2 regions of the Mycobacterium sp. TY815 genome follow, and region 1 is predicted to be linked to the other one. Evidence: riboswitches for the same ligand, from Rfam matches in the RefSeq annotation. Region 1 holds a riboswitch; the other holds the start of a gene.
What was found. Region 1 has a riboswitch for glycine ahead of gcvP (aminomethyl-transferring glycine dehydrogenase). Riboswitches for the same ligand answer to the same signal wherever they lie in the genome.

Region 1 (7,838 bases):
GCAGTTGTTCGCGCGCGGCCAATCGCTGCAGGATGCCAAGAGCAAGTTGGGATCCTGGACTCCGCCCGGGGCGGTCCCGGTGGCCGACTATCCGACCGTGTTGCTCAGCGGCTCCTGGCTGAAGCAGGAACAGACCACTGCCGCCAGCGCCTTCGCGCGGTACATGCACACCCCCGAGCAACTCGCGAAGCTGGCCAAGGCCGGTTTCCGGGTCAACGGTGTCGCACCGCCGAGCAGCCCGGTGACCAGTTTCGCGGCGCTGCCCTCCACCCTTTCGGTGGGAGACGACGCCCTGCGCGCCACCCTGGCCGACACCATGGCGACCCCGTCGACCGGGGTCGCCGCCACGATCATGCTCGACCAGTCGCTGCCGAACGACGACGGCGGCGGCAAGACCCGGCTGGCGAATGTGATCGCCGCGCTCGACAGCCGGATCAAGGCGCTGCCGCCCAGCACGGTCATCGGATTGTGGACGTTCGACGGGCATGAAGGACGCGCCGAAGTGCCGGCCGGGCCGCTGGCCGATCAGGTCAACGGTCAGCCCCGCTCGACGGCGCTGGCGGCCGCGCTGGACAAACAGTATTCGTCCGGCGGCGGAGCCGTGTCGTTCACCACGCTGCGCATGATCTACCAGGAGATGTTGGCCAATTACCGTGCAGGCCAACAGAATTCGATTCTGGTGATCACCGCGGGCCCGCACACCGACCAGAGCCTCGACGGTCCCGGATTGCAGGATTTCATCAAGAACAGCGCAGACCCGGCCAGGCCCGTCGCCGTCAACGTGATCGACTTCGGTGCGGATCCGGACCGCGCCACCTGGGAGGCGGTCGCCCGGCTCAGCGGCGGCAACTACCAGAACCTGCCGACCTCGGCCGGACCGGACCTGGGCACTGCCGTCAACAACTTCTTGAGCTGAGGCGACCCGGATGGACTTCACCCCGGATCCTGCCCTGTACCCCTTCACGTCGCGCTGGTTCGACAGCTCGCGCGGCCGGGTCCACTACATCGACGAGGGAGCCGGGCCGCCCATCCTGTTCTGCCATGGCAACCCCACCTGGAGTTTCCTCTATCGCGACATCATCGTGGCGCTACGCGATCGATTCCGTTGCATCGCACCGGATTACCTCGGCTTCGGCCTGTCCGAGCGGCCGCCGGGCTTCGGATACAAAGTCGACGAGCACGCCGGGGTCGTCGGTGAATTCGTCGACCACCTGGGGCTCGACGGATTTGTGACCGTGGGGCAGGACTGGGGGGGTCCGGTCAGCATGGCCGTGGCGGTCGAGCGTGCCGACCGGATCCACGGAGTCGTGTTGGGCAACACCTGGTTCTGGCCGACGGATGTGCTGACCACGAAGATCTTCAGCCGGGTGATGTCCAGCCCGCCCATGCAGTGGGCGATCCTGCACCGCAATTTCTTTGTCGAACAGATGATTCCGGTGGGAACCTCGCGGCGGCTCAGCCCGTCGGTGATGCAGCACTACCGGGCGGTGCAACCCGACGCCGCGGCGCGCAGAGGCGTCGCGGAGATGCCGAAGCAGATCCTGGCCGCCCATCCCCTCTTGGAGCGACTCGGCCGGGAAGTGCCGGCCAAGCTCGGCGCCAAACCGGCGCTGTTCGTGTGGGGCATGAAGGATTTCGCGTTCCGGCCCGGACCGTCACTGCCGCATATGCGCGCGGCGTTCCCCGACCATGTGCTGGTCGAGTTGCCGGCCGCGAAGCACTTCATCCAGGAGGATGCGCCCGAGGAGATAGCCGCGGCCATCGCGGACCGCTTCGGCTGACGCTTATCTAGGCGAAGGCCTCGACAGGCGGGCACGAGCAGACCAGATTGCGGTCGCCGTAAGCGCCGTCGATGCGACGTACCGGCGGCCAGACCTTCGGCCGGAACGCCTTGCCCAACGGGTATGCGGCTTCTTCGCGTGTGTAAGGATGGTTCCACTCGGATGCCACCAGGCACTCGGCGGTGTGCGGGGCGCCGCGCAGCGGATTGTCGTCCACCGGCCACTGTCCGGACCCGACGCGGTCGATCTCGGCGCGGATGCCGATCATCGCCTCGCAGAACGCGTCCACCTCGGCCAGGCTCTCGCTCTCGGTCGGTTCTACCATCAGCGTCCCGGCCACCGGGAAGCTCATGGTGGGCGCGTGGAAGCCGTAGTCTGCCAACCGCTTTGCCACATCGTCGACCGTCACGCCGGTTGCCTTGGTGATGCCACGCAGGTCCAGGATGCACTCGTGGGCGACCATGCCGTTCTCGCCGGTGTAAAGCACCGGGAAGTACTCGTCGAGGCGCCGTGCGATGTAGTTCGCCGACGCGATCGCGGTCAGCGAGGCTGCCCGCAGCCCGTCTCCGCCCATCATCCTGATGTACGCCCAGCTGATCGGCAGGATCGACGCCGACCCGTAGGGTGCGGCGGACACCGGGTGTCCCGGCGGCAACTCGGGTGCGTGCGGGTGGCCGGGCAGGAACTCCGCCAGGTGCGCACGCACCGCCACCGGGCCGACGCCGGGACCGCCGCCGCCGTGCGGGATGCAGAACGTTTTGTGCAGGTTCAGATGGCTGACGTCGCCGCCGAATTTGCCCGGCCGGGCCAGGCCGACCAGCGCGTTGAGGTTGGCCCCGTCGACGTACACCTGGCCGCCGGCGTCGTGCACGGCCGCGCAGATGTCGGCGATGTCGTGCTCGTAGACACCGTGGGTGGAGGGGTAGGTGATCATCAGCGCCGACAGCCGGTCCGCGTGTTCGCTGACCTTGGCGCGCAGATCGTCGAGATCGACGTCGCCGTTCTCGTGGCAGCCCACGACCACCACCCGCATGCCCGCCAACGCGGCCGAGGCCGCGTTGGTGCCGTGCGCGCTGGAGGGGATGAGGCAGATGTCGCGGTGCGGTTCGCCGCGGCTGGCGTGGTAATCGTGAATGGCCAGCAGCCCCGCGTACTCTCCCTGCGAGCCCGCGTTGGGCTGCAGCGAGACGGCGTCATAACCGGTGATGGCGACCAGCCAGTTCTCCAGGTCGGCGATCAACCGGCGCATGCCCGGGGCGTCGGAGGCGGGCGCGAACGGGTGCAGGCGGCCGAACTCCGGCCAGGTGATCGACTCCATCTCTGCGGCCGCGTTGAGCTTCATCGTGCAGGAACCGAGCGGAATCATGCTGCGGTCCAGGGCGATGTCCTTGTCCGCCAGGGTGCGTAGATAACGCATCATCGAGGTCTCGGTGCGGTACCGGTGAAACGCCGGGTGCGTGAGGAATTCCGATGTGCGCGTGGCGATTTCGGATCGATGGGGCTGGCCGGCCGACACCCCGAACGCGTCCAGCACCGCGGCGACATGGGCGTCGGTGGTGGCTTCGTCGCACGCCACCGACACGTGGTCGGCGTCCACGCGCCACAGGTTGATCCCGCCGGCTTTGGCCGCAGCCACCACCTCGTCGGCGCTGCCGGGGACGTGCGCCAGCACGGTGTCGAAGAAGGTGTCGTGCACCAGCGCCTCGCCCAGGGCGCCGGCGATGGTCTCGGCCTGGGAGTGCACCCGGCGCGCGATAGCGGTCAGGCCGTCGGCACCGTGATAGCTCGCGTACATGGCGGCCATCACCGCCAGCAGCACCTGCGCGGTACAGATGTTGCTGGTGGCTTTGTCCCGGCGGATGTGTTGTTCACGGGTCTGCAGTGCCAGCCGGTATGCGTCGCTGCCGTCCGCGTCCTTCGAGACCCCGACGAGGCGCCCCGGCAACTGCCGGGCGTGCTTGGTGTGCACCGCCAGGTAGCCGGCGTGCGGGCCGCCGAATCCCATTGGCACGCCGAACCGTTGGGTGGTGCCGAAGGCGACGTCGGCGCCGATTTCACCGGGCGGCGTCAGCAATGTCAGGGCGAGCAGGTCGGCGCCGATCGCCACCAACGCCCCGCGGTCGTGCGCTTCGCGCACCAGCGCGCTCCAGTCGGTGATCCGTCCGCTGGCCCCCGGCAGCTGGGTGATGACGCCGAAGAAGTCACCGTCGGGCAGGCCCGCACGGAGGTCGGCGGTGACGATCTCGATCCCGAGCGGCTTGGCCCGGGTGGCCAGGATCGTCGCGGTCTGGGCGAACACGTCGGAGTCGACCGCCAGCCGGTTCGCCGGACCGCGGCAGGCACGATGCATCAGCGTCATGGCCTCGGCAGCCGCGGTGCCCTCGTCGAGCATCGACGCGTTGGCGATCTCCAGGCCGGTCAGGTCGGTGACCATCGTCTGGAAATTCAGCAGCGCTTCCAGCCGGCCCTGGCTGATCTCGGGTTGGTACGGCGTATAGGCGGTGTACCAGGCCGGGTTCTCCATGATGTTGCGCAGCAATACCGGCGGGGTGAGGGTGTCGTAGTAGCCCTGCCCGATCATCGACACCGCGACGGTGTTGCTGTCCGCCAGCGCCCGCAGTTCGGCCAGCGCCTCGGCCTCGCTGGCGGCCGGCGGCAGTGCGTCCAGGCCCGGGGCGAGTCCGGTGTCGGTCAGCTGGTCCAAGATGCCGCTGGGCACCGCTTTGGCGGCCAGTTCGTCCAGCGAGTCGACGCCGATGACGTCAAGCATTTTCCGGACGGCCGAGCTGTCCAGGCCGATGTGGCGGTCTGCGAACGTGAAATGGTCGGACACGCGAACTCTCCTGACGTAGGGCACCACTGAAGACGGGGCCCTCTCCCTCTGTCTTCACCCGTATGGCGGGCGCCTGAGAGATTCGGCGCGTGCGGCGCCTTTCCCCATCGGCGGGCTCTGCTTGATGACCGGTGCCCGGTCGAGCCGCTTTCCAGAGGCATCGTTAGCTCGGGCGGTCCGGGTGCCTGAGAGGTTGACGGAGAGGTATTGCTCCTTCGGCGTCTGTAGCTGGCGGCCACAGAACTCTCCCGCGCGAGTGCGATGCGGGGTCCAGTTTACGCCCTATGGGGCAGCTAGCCGATCTTGCGGTCGCGGTGTTTGCGACGGGAGGCCAGTTCGTCCTCGGGTGCGGCGATCGACTCGCCGCCGTCGGCCCGCTCACCGGGGAAGTCGGCGATGACGCCGGTCAGCTCGCGCATCGCGCCGGAGACGGCGATGCCGAACACGCCCTGGCCGCCCTGCAGCAGGTCGACGACCTCCTCCGCCGAGGTGCACTCGTACACGCTGGTGCCGTCGGAGAACAGGGTGATGTTGGCCAGGTCCTGCACGCCGCGCTGGCGGAGGTGGTCGACGGCAACGCGGATGTTGTGCAACGAGATCCCGGTGTCCAGCAGCCGCTTGACGATCTTGAGTACCAGGATGTCCTTGAACGAGTAGAGGCGCTGACTGCCCGATCCGGCTGCGCTGCGGATGGAGGGCACCACCAACGAGGTGCGGGCCCAGTAATCGAGCTGGCGGTACGTGATCCCGGCGATCTGACATGCGCTCGGTCCGCGGTAACCGACCAGCTCGTCGGGCACCGAATCGTCCGGGAACAGTCCGGGCTGCACGGGTTCGGCCGGTTTGACGTTGCCTTTCGGCGCGGTGGCCGGGTGGTCAGCAAGATCCAGCTGTCCTTGACGTGGCTGCTCGCTCACGGTGCGTCCTCTCGCCGATCGCGCTGTTGTCACTAGCTGCGGCACTGGCTGCCCCAACAGCCACGTTATCTCAGGTGCGAGTGTTAGAGAGCATACGCTGTTCGGTGGCTGCTGTGCTGTGGTCGATCATCAACTCGTCAACAAAGTATGGCTGCCACTCGGATGAGTCGGTGATATCTGCCAGGCGTGTCGACAATCCGTTGTGTGATATGAGACGCATCCGTGATATCCGGGGGGTATCCGGCGGACACGGGCGCCTACCGGTCAGGTGGCCTTGAAGTCGTCCGGGGAGACGCTGTCGAGAAACTCCTTGAATTTCTCCACCTCGTCCTCGCGGACCGCGCTGCTGGCCTCTTCGTCGCCCTCGTCCGGAATCAACAGACCGGCCTGCGCGAGCACGTCCTCCTCGACGTAGATCGGCACACCCACCCGCAGGGCGATAGCCACCGAGTCGGACGGCCGCGCCGACACCTTGATGTCGCGATCGAAGATCAGGTCGGCGTAGAAGGTGCCTTCCTGCAGATCGACGATACGCACCTCCTTGAGCGAATGCCCAAGCGCGGCAATCAGATCCCTGATCAGATCATGAGTCAGCGGCCGGGGCGGCTCCACGCCCTGCTGTTCGAGCGCGATGGCCGCAGCCTCCGACTGGCCGATCCAGATCGGCAGGTAGCGGTCACCGTTTGCCTCGCGCAGCAACAGCACCGGCTGGTTCTGGGGCTGCTCGACGCGAATGCCGACAACACGAACTTCACCCATCTGTGTCTGCCCTCCGCACGCGCTGCAGTGACTCAATTCGCCGAATACCAGCTGTCGAACGAAGTCTAGTCCTCAGCGGTGCAGTACGTCGCGAACGGCGGACTTGATCAGTGAGGTGTGCAACGTGATCGCGAGTGCGGCGACCTCTCGTGCCAAGTCGTCGGCACGGTCGCGGGCACCGGCCTTGTCGGCTTTGACCAGCGGACCGGCGATCTGGGCGATCAGGTCCGACTGCCGGTCGGCCGCGGAACGGAACGCCCGCAGATGCCTGGGCTCGACGCCGTAATCGGCCAGCGCCCGTGCACATTGGAGAATCACCACGGCGTGTTCGTCGAAGAAACCGGCCGGCCCGGTGGTGATCACGCCGGCTTTCAGCAGGGCGGTCAGCAGCTCGCCGTCGACCCCCGAGCGTTCCAGCAGGTCTTCGCGACTGAGCCGGACACGGGTGGGCGCCACCGCATCGGCGGCGGCCGCCTCGGATCCGGCGCCGTCGGCCACCGACACCAATCGCGGTACTCCGTAGGGAGATCCGACTGTCGGCAGTTCTCCATCGGGCAGGGCGTCCAGCTGAGCCCGGATCACCTTCAACGGCAGATAGTGGTCCCGCTGTGCGGTGAGGATGAAGCGCAGTCGCGCACAGTCGTAGGCGGTGAACCTCCGATAACCCGACGCCGCACGCTGTGGCGTCACCAGCCCTTCGGCCTCCAGGAAACGAATCTTGGAGATTGTGACGTCGGGGAAGTCCGGTCGCAGCAGGTCCAGGACCGCCCCGATCGACATCCCGGCGAGCGCAGGGCTATCGGGCGCGGTCACTGGCCTCCGGATCCCCCGTCGTCGTCACCCTTGGGGCCGGTCAGAAACACCAGGCGGAACTTGCCGATCTGAACCTCGTCACCGTTGGCCAGCACGGCGGAGTCCACCGGCTCGCGATTGACGTAGGTGCCGTTCAGGCTGCCCACATCGACGACGTTGAACTCGCCGCCTTCCAAACGGAATTCGGCGTGCCGGCGGCTCACGGTCACGTCGTCGAGGAAGATGTCGCTGTCGGGATGCCGGCCCGCCGAGGTGATGGCCTGGTCCAGCAGGAAGCGCGACCCGGCATTGGGCCCGCGTTTGACGACCAGCAACGCCGAGCCCGCGGGGAGTCCCTCCACCCCGGACACCGAACTCTCGGTACCCGACTGAGTGGGCGCGTCCAGTTCGTTGAGGAAGTCGGCGCGGAAGACCGAGGTCGTCTCCACCGTGACTTCGTCACTCTGGTCGTTATCCATGTCCGTCACCCGCTGCTCCTCACTGGCCGCTGTGGCGTTCTCTGACCGGGCCGTTCGGCCGGTCGCCCACTCGGATCTACCGCTTGTACTGCGCTGCTGTCCACTGCTTGAAATAACTGATGTCTCGACCGTACCGCGCACGGGTCGGCCGTGTGCCGACCCCTGCAGGATCCTAAGCCCGACATCCCGGCTTCTCCTAGACCTGCCGAATCCCCCGACTCGTCCAGGATCCTGCCTCGCAACGCATTCGGACCTTAGCAACTCTCATTCGGTGAGG
Region 2 (7,838 bases), 490 kb from region 1:
TTCAGCGCTGCGGCGTAGCGGCCTTCGGCCACGGACGGAATGTAGCTAGGAGACGGTTCGGCCACGATTCGGCGACAAGTGGGATGCGCGTGATTTTTCTCTTCTAAGAAATGTGATTTATTTGCCTTAGAGATTGAAATTGCTCCTTATTTATTAGTCCAATCGGCAACCGCCGAGTCTGGTGTGACAGGATGGGCGGCAGTTGCCAGACGGCTACCGCACCGTTTTAGACTCTCCAGATCGCTTGACCGTCCAGGAACTTTGAGGGGACAAAGAATGCCGCTTACACCTGCCGACGTCCACAATGTGGCGTTCAGTAAGCCGCCCATCGGCAAACGCGGGTACAACGAAGATGAGGTTGACGCCTTCCTCGACCTGGTGGAAAACGAGCTGACCCGGCTGATCGAGGAGAACTCCGATCTGCGTCAGCGCATCGCCGAGTTGGACCAGGAATTGGCCGCCGGCGGCGGTGGTGGCGCTGCCGCGCCGACCGTTGCCCAGCCCGTTCCGACGTTCGAGCCCGAGCCTGAGCCGGTGAAGCCCGCGCCGGTGGCGGCTCCGGCCGCGGCGCCGTCGTCCAGCAACGAGGAACAGGCCATGAAGGCCGCGCGGGTGCTCAGCCTGGCGCAGGACACCGCTGACCGGTTGACCAGCACGGCCAAGGCGGAATCGGACAAGATGCTGTCCGACGCCCGCGCCAACGCCGACCAGATTCTCAGTGAGGCTCGCCATACCGCCGAGACCACGGTCGCCGAGGCTCGCCAGCGGGCCGACGCGATGCTGGCCGACGCCACGTCGCGGTCGGAGACGCAGCTGCGTCAGGCGCAGGAAAAGGCCGACGCCCTGCAGGCTGACGCCGAGCGCAAGCACTCCGAGATCATGGGGACCATCAACCAGCAGCGCACGGTGCTGGAAGGCCGTCTCGAGCAGCTGCGGACGTTTGAACGCGAGTACCGCACCCGCCTCAAGACTTATCTGGAATCCCAGCTCGAAGAGCTCGGCCAGCGTGGGTCGGCGGCCCCGGTTGATTCCAGCGCCGATTCGGGCGGGTTCGACCAGTTCAATCGCGGCAACTGACGCACTGCGGGGGGCTGGACGCGCGCGGGCTGCGGCTCTGGGGCTGTCGGCCCTGGTAGGTTTGGCAGTCGCACCGCGCCGGCCGGAGGATGACCAATGCTGATCATTGCGCTCGTATTAGCCCTAATCGGGCTTGTCGCCTTGGTGTTTGCCGTGGTGACCAGCAACGAGCTGGTGGCGTGGGTGTGTATCGGCGCCAGCGTCCTGGGCGTCATTCTGCTGATCGTCGACGCGGTGCGGGAACGCCAGCAGCGCGAGGCGGGCCGGGACGAGAAAGACTCGACGGACGAGGACGAGGACGACGGCGAACCCCTCGACGCTGTCGACTACCCCGACGACGCCGACGCGGCTGACGACTCAGCCTCCGAGCCCGCCTCCGAGCCTGCCGACGCCCCGGCCGCCGACGAGAATTCCAAAAAGTAACGCACGCTCAGCGCCGCGGGACGTTGTCGGCCGGTATGGCCAGCAGTGCCCGCACCTCGTCGTCGGTGACTTGATGGAAATCGGCGTAGACCTGTCCGACGGCGTCGAAGTCGACCGGCATCGTCGCGAACACCACGTCGTCGGCTTCGGCGGCGAGTTGGCGGCGGGCTGAGCGGGGGCCCACCGGCACCGCGACCACCACCGACCGAGCTCCGGCCGCCCGCACCGCCCGCACCGCTGCCAGCATGCTCGCCCCGGTGGCGATGCCGTCGTCGACCAGCACCACGGTGCGACCGCGCGGGTCGGCTTCGGCCCGGTCGCCGCGGTAGGCGTGTTCGCGGCGGCGCAGCTCCGCCGTCTCACTCTCGATGACCGAGCGCACCTCATCCTCACTGATGTGCAGGCTGGACACCACGTCGTCGTTCATCACCACCCGGCCGCCGCTGGCCAGTGCGCCCATCGCGAGTTCGGGCCAGCGCGGAACGCCGAGCTTTCGAACCACAAACACGTCCAGCTCGGCGCCCAGCGCCGCGGCGACCTCCCACGCGACGGGTATGCCGCCGCGAGCGAGGCCGAGCACGAGTAGATCGGGTTTGCCGCGATAGGAGGCCAGCTCGGCTGCCAGTACGCGACCCGCTCCGCGGCGGTCGCGGTACCTGCGAGCCGGCATTCGCCGGAGAAAGCCCCTGGATGGGATCCTCGATGGGGTCATGTCACACTCCCGACTGCGCGCCTCGTTTAGCCTACGACGCCGAGTCTGAGTGCAGAACTCTGCAATCAGCTGCGCGCGCTGACTGCAGTCGTCTCGCGGGCCTCGCCGCTCCCACCCGCCGAGCTTCGGTCCGAGCCCCCTAGAAGGTGAACCCCGTCGATTGCCTCGTCGCTCAGCGAGCCATTTCCCTTGTCCAGTTCAGCATTCGATGTAGTTGACCGAGACGTTCACAGCCAGTCCGCCGGTGGCGGTCTCCTTGTATTTGTGACTCATGTCCAGACCCGTAGTGCGCATGGTGTCGATGACCTCGTCGAGGCTGACCAGATGCGTACCGTCGCCGCGCAGTGCCATCCGCGCGGCGTTGATGGCCTTACCGGCCGAGATGGCGTTGCGCTCGATGCAGGGCACCTGGACCAGTCCGGCGATGGGGTCGCAGGTCAGGCCAAGGCTGTGCTCCATCGCAATCTCCGCGGCATTCTCAACCTGTTGCGTTGTGCCGCCAAGGATTTCGGCCAGTCCGCCGGCGGCCATGGACGCGGCCGAGCCGACCTCGCCCTGGCAGCCCACCTCGGCGCCCGAGATCGACGCACGCTCCTTGTACAGCGACCCGATGGCTCCGGCGGTAAGCAGGAACCGGATCGCCGTGTCATCGGGGTCGGCCTTGCCGGCTGCGGTGTAGTGCACGGCGTAGTGCAGAACGGCGGGGATGATGCCGGCAGCGCCGTTGGTGGGGGCGGTGACGACCCGGCCCCCTGAGGCGTTCTCCTCGTTGACCGCCAACGCGACCAGATTGACCCAGTCCTCAGCGAAATGGGCGGCGCGGTTCGGATCCTCGGCGTCGAGACGTCGGTACCAGTCATGGGCGCGCCGCCGGACGTTCAGTCCGCCCGGCAGGATGCCGGTGCGACTGACGCCGTTGCGTTCACATTCGACCATCACGTCACGGATGTGCAGCAGGCGTTGGCGCACCTCCGCCTCACTGCGGGTACCGGTCTCGTGGGCGAGCATGACCTCGCTGATCGACATGTTCTCGGTCTCGGTGAGTTTCAGTAGTTCCTCGGCGGAGGAGAACGTCAGCGCGGCGGGCGGCTCGCCTGCGCTGCCCGCCGGCGTGGCGGCCGCCTCGGTCCCGGTGAGCACGAAGCCCCCGCCGATCGAGAAGTAGGTCTCGGCGAAGATGGTGTTGCCGTCACCGTCGACCGCGTCCAGGCGCATGCCGTTGGGATGCGTCGGCAGCACTGTGAGCGGATGGAGCACCATGTCCTCTTCGCGCAGTGCGATCGGGACGCTCCCGCCGAGCAGAACTGCAGCGCCAGAACGGAACTCGGCAAGCCGTGCTTCCTTGACCTCGGTCCGAACGGTTTCCGGGAGGTGACCGTCCAGACCCAGCAGGATGGCCGGCTGAGTGCCGTGTCCGGCGCCGGTGGCCGCCAGTGACCCGTACAGGTCGACGCGGACACTGGCCACCCGGGTGAGCCGATCGGAGCCGCGCAACTCTTCGGCAAATCGCGCGGCGGCCCGCATCGGCCCAACCGTGTGCGAACTGGACGGTCCGATGCCGACCGTGAACAGATCGAACACGCTGATGGTCACCGGTCTAGGCCCTTGATTTTGAGTAGATCGGGAAGTGACGTGCCAGCTGCGCGATCCGCGCGGGCAGGCCGCTCAGGTCGGCGTTCACGCGCTGACTCCGTTTTTCTCCGCGTACTCCGCAGCGGTCAGCAGCTCGCCGGCCGCGTCGGGCTGGACGGCGAACAACCAGCCGGCACCGTACGGGTCGGCGGTGATCACGGCGGGGTCCTCGGCGGCGGCCCGGTTCACCTCGATGACGGCCCCGCTGACGGGTGGGTAAAGCTCGGAGACGGTCTTGGTCGACTCGAGCTCCCCGCACGCCTCGCCGACCGTGACAGCGGCGCCCACCTCAGGGAGGTCGACGAAAACCAGGTCACCGAGGGAGTTCGTGGCCACCGACGTGACGCCAATTCGCACCGGTGTGTCCGGTAGTCCGGCGCCGGGGGCGATCATCACCCACTCATGATCGTCGGTGTAACTGCGGTCATTCGGGATGGACACGTGCCTAACTCCTTGCAGGGGTTCCGTGGTTCAGCCGCGCCGGTAGAACGGGAAGGGGGCACGTGAGACGTCGCCGTCGGACAACGCCTGTAGCACAGCGCGCTCTACGAAGTCCTTGTTCAATCGGACTGCCGTGCCCAGCCGGGCCTCGTAGGGGCAGGATTATCGGCGCGGTACCGCGGATCTGCGCAGGATTGGCCGAGTCGATCAGGTCGTCGAGGCGGTCGAAGGCCACGGTCTCGAGCATGCGGGCGACGGCGGTGGGGCCGGGGCCGATATGGCGGGTGCAGAAAGAGTCAACGTAGAGCTGCGATGAGACGTCAGGTACCACGCCAGGTGCCTCCAGGTTCACGAAGTCCGGATGTCTCCGAACTGGAATCGACACCTCCCCGCTCTGTCCTGTGAACCTGAGAGTTTGGGGGCATCCGGCCCGCGGGCCGGATGCGCTCTACACCTTCGGTAAGTCCCGGCTTGGCCGAGGCTGTTCTCCAGAGTTGCCTCGGCGCTGCGGTACTGGGGCCTGAGAGATTCCCGGGGAGGAACTTGCTCCTACGGCGCCTCCGTGGCGGAGGTTCTCCCGCTGCGCTTCAACGGCGTCTTGAGTTGTGATGGTGGACGCTACCTTCCGAACCCGCCGTTGTCATCCTGAGAACTTCGTCGGGGGTGTCGCGGCTGCCTGGAATGTGGGGCTCGCGGCCCCTCGCGGGGGTGCTCAATCTCTTGGACATCTAGGCGCCTCGACCTACAAGATGCCCGGCGGTGTGCCGATGTGCTGGGCGGTGCTTGGGTTCTTCGCGTTCGTCATTTGGGCGTTCACCCAGAAGGCCGACACCCTGCACGCGCTGCAATGCACGCCGGTGTGGTTCGTCGTCTTGGCAATCGTCTGGTCGGTGGTCCGCAAGCGGCCGCACCATCTGCAGAAGGAAACCGTCTTCGAGGCTGAACTGGAGTCGGACGAGCCGATGGCATCCGCGTGATCTGACCGCGTGCGGGTCAGCGGGTCCGGACCAGACATAGTCACTACCAGGCTGCTCGTCCGGGGAATCTGCAACCCATCACGCGACTCACCTGTAACCGATGACGCGACTCATCACACAGTGTCCGAGGGGGGACTTGAACCCCCACGCCCATTAGTAGGGCACTAGCACCTCAAGCTAGCGCGTCTGCCATTCCGCCACTCGGACCCGACCAACCGCATGAGTTGGCAGCTAAGGCTATCGGATGGATTCGCGTCGGCCCAATCGGCCTCGGGTCGCACCATTCAGCCCCGCGACTGTCAGCGCAACGCAGCCGTGGGGGACAGATCGCCACCACTGCGAACCGTGGTAGGAAAGGTGACTGTGACCGGTGCAACGGCGGCTGAGCCGAACGACCCGACGGGCCCTGTCGATCCGGCAGACGAGGTGGCCGAAACCGTCAGCCAACTGATCCGCTTTGACACGAGCAATACCGGCGAGCTCGAGACGACCAAGGGCGAGGCCGAGTGCGCACTCTGGATCGCCGAGCAGCTCGCCGAGGTCGGTTACGAAACCGAGTACGTCGAGTCCGGCGCTCCCGGCCGGGGCAACGTCTTCGCCCGCCTCCGCGGCGCAGACCGTACCCGCGACGCCCTGATGATCCACGGTCATCTCGACGTGGTCCCGGCAGAACCCGCCGACTGGAGCGTGCACCCGTTTTCCGGTGCGATCGAGGACGGTTACGTCTGGGGCCGCGGCGCCGTCGACATGAAAGACATGGTCGGCATGACCCTGGTGCTGGCCCGGCATTTCCGCCGAGCCGGCATCGTGCCGCCGCGGGACCTGGTGTTCGCGTTCGTCGCCGACGAGGAACACGGCGGCAAATACGGGGCCCAGTGGCTCGTCGACAACCGGCCGGATCTGTTCGACGGCGTCACCGAGGCGATCGGTGAGGTCGGTGGCTTCTCGTTGACGGTGCCACGCCACGATGGCGGAGAGCGCCGCCTGTATCTGATCGAGACTGCCGAGAAGGGCATCCAGTGGATGCGGCTGACCGCGCGGGGGCGCGCCGGACACGGGTCGATGGTGCACGACAACAATGCGGTCACCGCCGTCGCCGAGGCCGTGGCCCGTCTGGGCCGTCACCAGTTCCCGCTCGTGGTCACCGACACCGTCGCCCAGTTCCTGGCCGCCGTCAGCGAGGAGACCGGTCTGGCCTTCGACGTCGACTCACCCGACCTCGACGGGATGATCGACAAACTGGGCCCGATGGCCAGGATGCTCAAGGCAGTGCTGCACGACACCGCGAACCCGACGATGCTCAAGGCAGGCTACAAGGCCAATGTGGTGCCGGCGACCGCGGAAGCGGTGATCGACTGCCGGGTGCTGCCCGGCCGCCTGGCGGCCTTCGAAGCCGAGGTGGACGCGCTGCTCGGACCCGACGTGAGCCGGGAGTGGATCCGGAGCCTGAGCTCGTACGAGACCACTTTCGACGGTGATCTGGTGGACGCGATGAACGCTGCCGTGCTGGCCCTCGACCCGGGTGCCCGCACGGTGCCCTACATGCTGTCCGGCGGCACGGACGCGAAATCGTTCATGCGGCTGGGGATTCGTTGCTTCGGCTTCAGTCCGCTGCGGCTGCCGCCGGACCTGGACTTCACGTCGCTGTTCCACGGCGTGGACGAGCGGGTACCCATCGACGCGCTGAAATTCGGCACCCAGGTGCTGGCGCACTTTCTCACCCACTGCTGATGACACGAGAGGACTGACCATGACAGTGCCGAACCCTTACGACGCGCTGCCGGAGCTGCCGTCGTTCACCCTGACCTCGGAGTCGATCACCGACGGGCAGCCGCTGTCCAACCCGCAGGTCAGCGGCATCATGGGTGCCGGGGGTGAGGATGTCAGCCCGCAGCTGAGCTGGTCGGGCTTCCCGGCCGAGACGCGCAGCTTCGCAGTCACCGTCTATGACCCCGACGCCCCGACGGCGTCCGGGTTCTGGCACTGGGCGGTGGCCAACCTGCCCGCTGACGTCACCGAGTTGCCCGCCGGTGTCGGCGACGGCGGCGAATTGCCTGGTGGCGCCCTGACATTGGCCAACGATGCCGGTCAGCGTCGTTACATCGGCGCCGCACCGCCTCCCGGGCACGGTCCGCACCGCTACTACGTCGCCGTGCACGCCGTCGATGTCGACAAACTCGATCTGCCGGAGGACGCAACCCCGGCTTACCTGGGCTTCAACCTCTTTCAGCATGCGATCGCCCGCGCCGTCATCCACGCGACGTACGAGCAGACATAAGCAACCAACCCGTGCGCGGGTGCGTCCTGGTTCTACCGGGCGGCAGAGTGCGCAGCGAGGAGCCGTCGCGCTGGTGGCAGCCCGCCAACCTCCGGATGGTGTTCCTTGCTCGTGCTCTGCGGCGCCGGCTGGACTCGGACATCGTCGTGCGACGTGTGCAGTACCGGTTGCGTGGCTGGAACAGCCCGCAGCGGGATCCGGTGCACGACGCCGCCGAGGTGTTGCGCAGCTGCCGACTGCAATGGGCGCCGGAAAAGCTTGTGCTGGTTGGTCATTCGATGGGTGGGCGGGTCGCCGC

Region 2: another riboswitch for glycine. It lies ahead of gcvH (glycine cleavage system protein GcvH); the one in region 1 lies ahead of gcvP (aminomethyl-transferring glycine dehydrogenase).

The regions. Positions count from the first base shown of each region.
Region 1 is NZ_JAUFRX010000001.1:1,049,803-1,057,640, forward strand. It holds gene QXK92_RS04505 (substrate-binding domain-containing protein) at 1-916, shown strand, start outside; gene QXK92_RS04510 (haloalkane dehalogenase) at 927-1,781, shown strand; gene gcvP (aminomethyl-transferring glycine dehydrogenase) at 1,789-4,614, opposite strand; glycine riboswitch at 4,778-4,875, opposite strand; gene QXK92_RS04520 (MerR family transcriptional regulator) at 4,908-5,531, opposite strand; gene QXK92_RS04525 (bifunctional nuclease family protein) at 5,796-6,290, opposite strand; gene QXK92_RS04530 (MerR family transcriptional regulator) at 6,363-7,103, opposite strand; gene garA (glycogen accumulation regulator GarA) at 7,100-7,561, opposite strand; gene gcvH (glycine cleavage system protein GcvH) at 7,826-7,838, opposite strand, start outside.
Region 2 is NZ_JAUFRX010000001.1:562,300-570,137, forward strand. It holds gene QXK92_RS02330 (YggT family protein) at 1-18, shown strand, start outside; gene QXK92_RS02335 (DivIVA domain-containing protein) at 277-1,077, shown strand; gene QXK92_RS02340 (hypothetical protein) at 1,174-1,500, shown strand; partial or broken gene QXK92_RS02345 (phosphoribosyltransferase) at 1,508-2,206, opposite strand; gene QXK92_RS02350 (L-serine ammonia-lyase) at 2,411-3,805, opposite strand; gene gcvH (glycine cleavage system protein GcvH) at 3,890-4,285, opposite strand; glycine riboswitch at 4,784-4,875, opposite strand; gene QXK92_RS02360 (hypothetical protein) at 4,897-5,262, shown strand; tRNA gene QXK92_RS02365 (tRNA-Leu) at 5,384-5,469, opposite strand; gene QXK92_RS02370 (M20/M25/M40 family metallo-hydrolase) at 5,626-6,993, shown strand; gene QXK92_RS02375 (YbhB/YbcL family Raf kinase inhibitor-like protein) at 7,013-7,540, shown strand; gene QXK92_RS02380 (alpha/beta fold hydrolase) at 7,552-7,838, shown strand, end outside.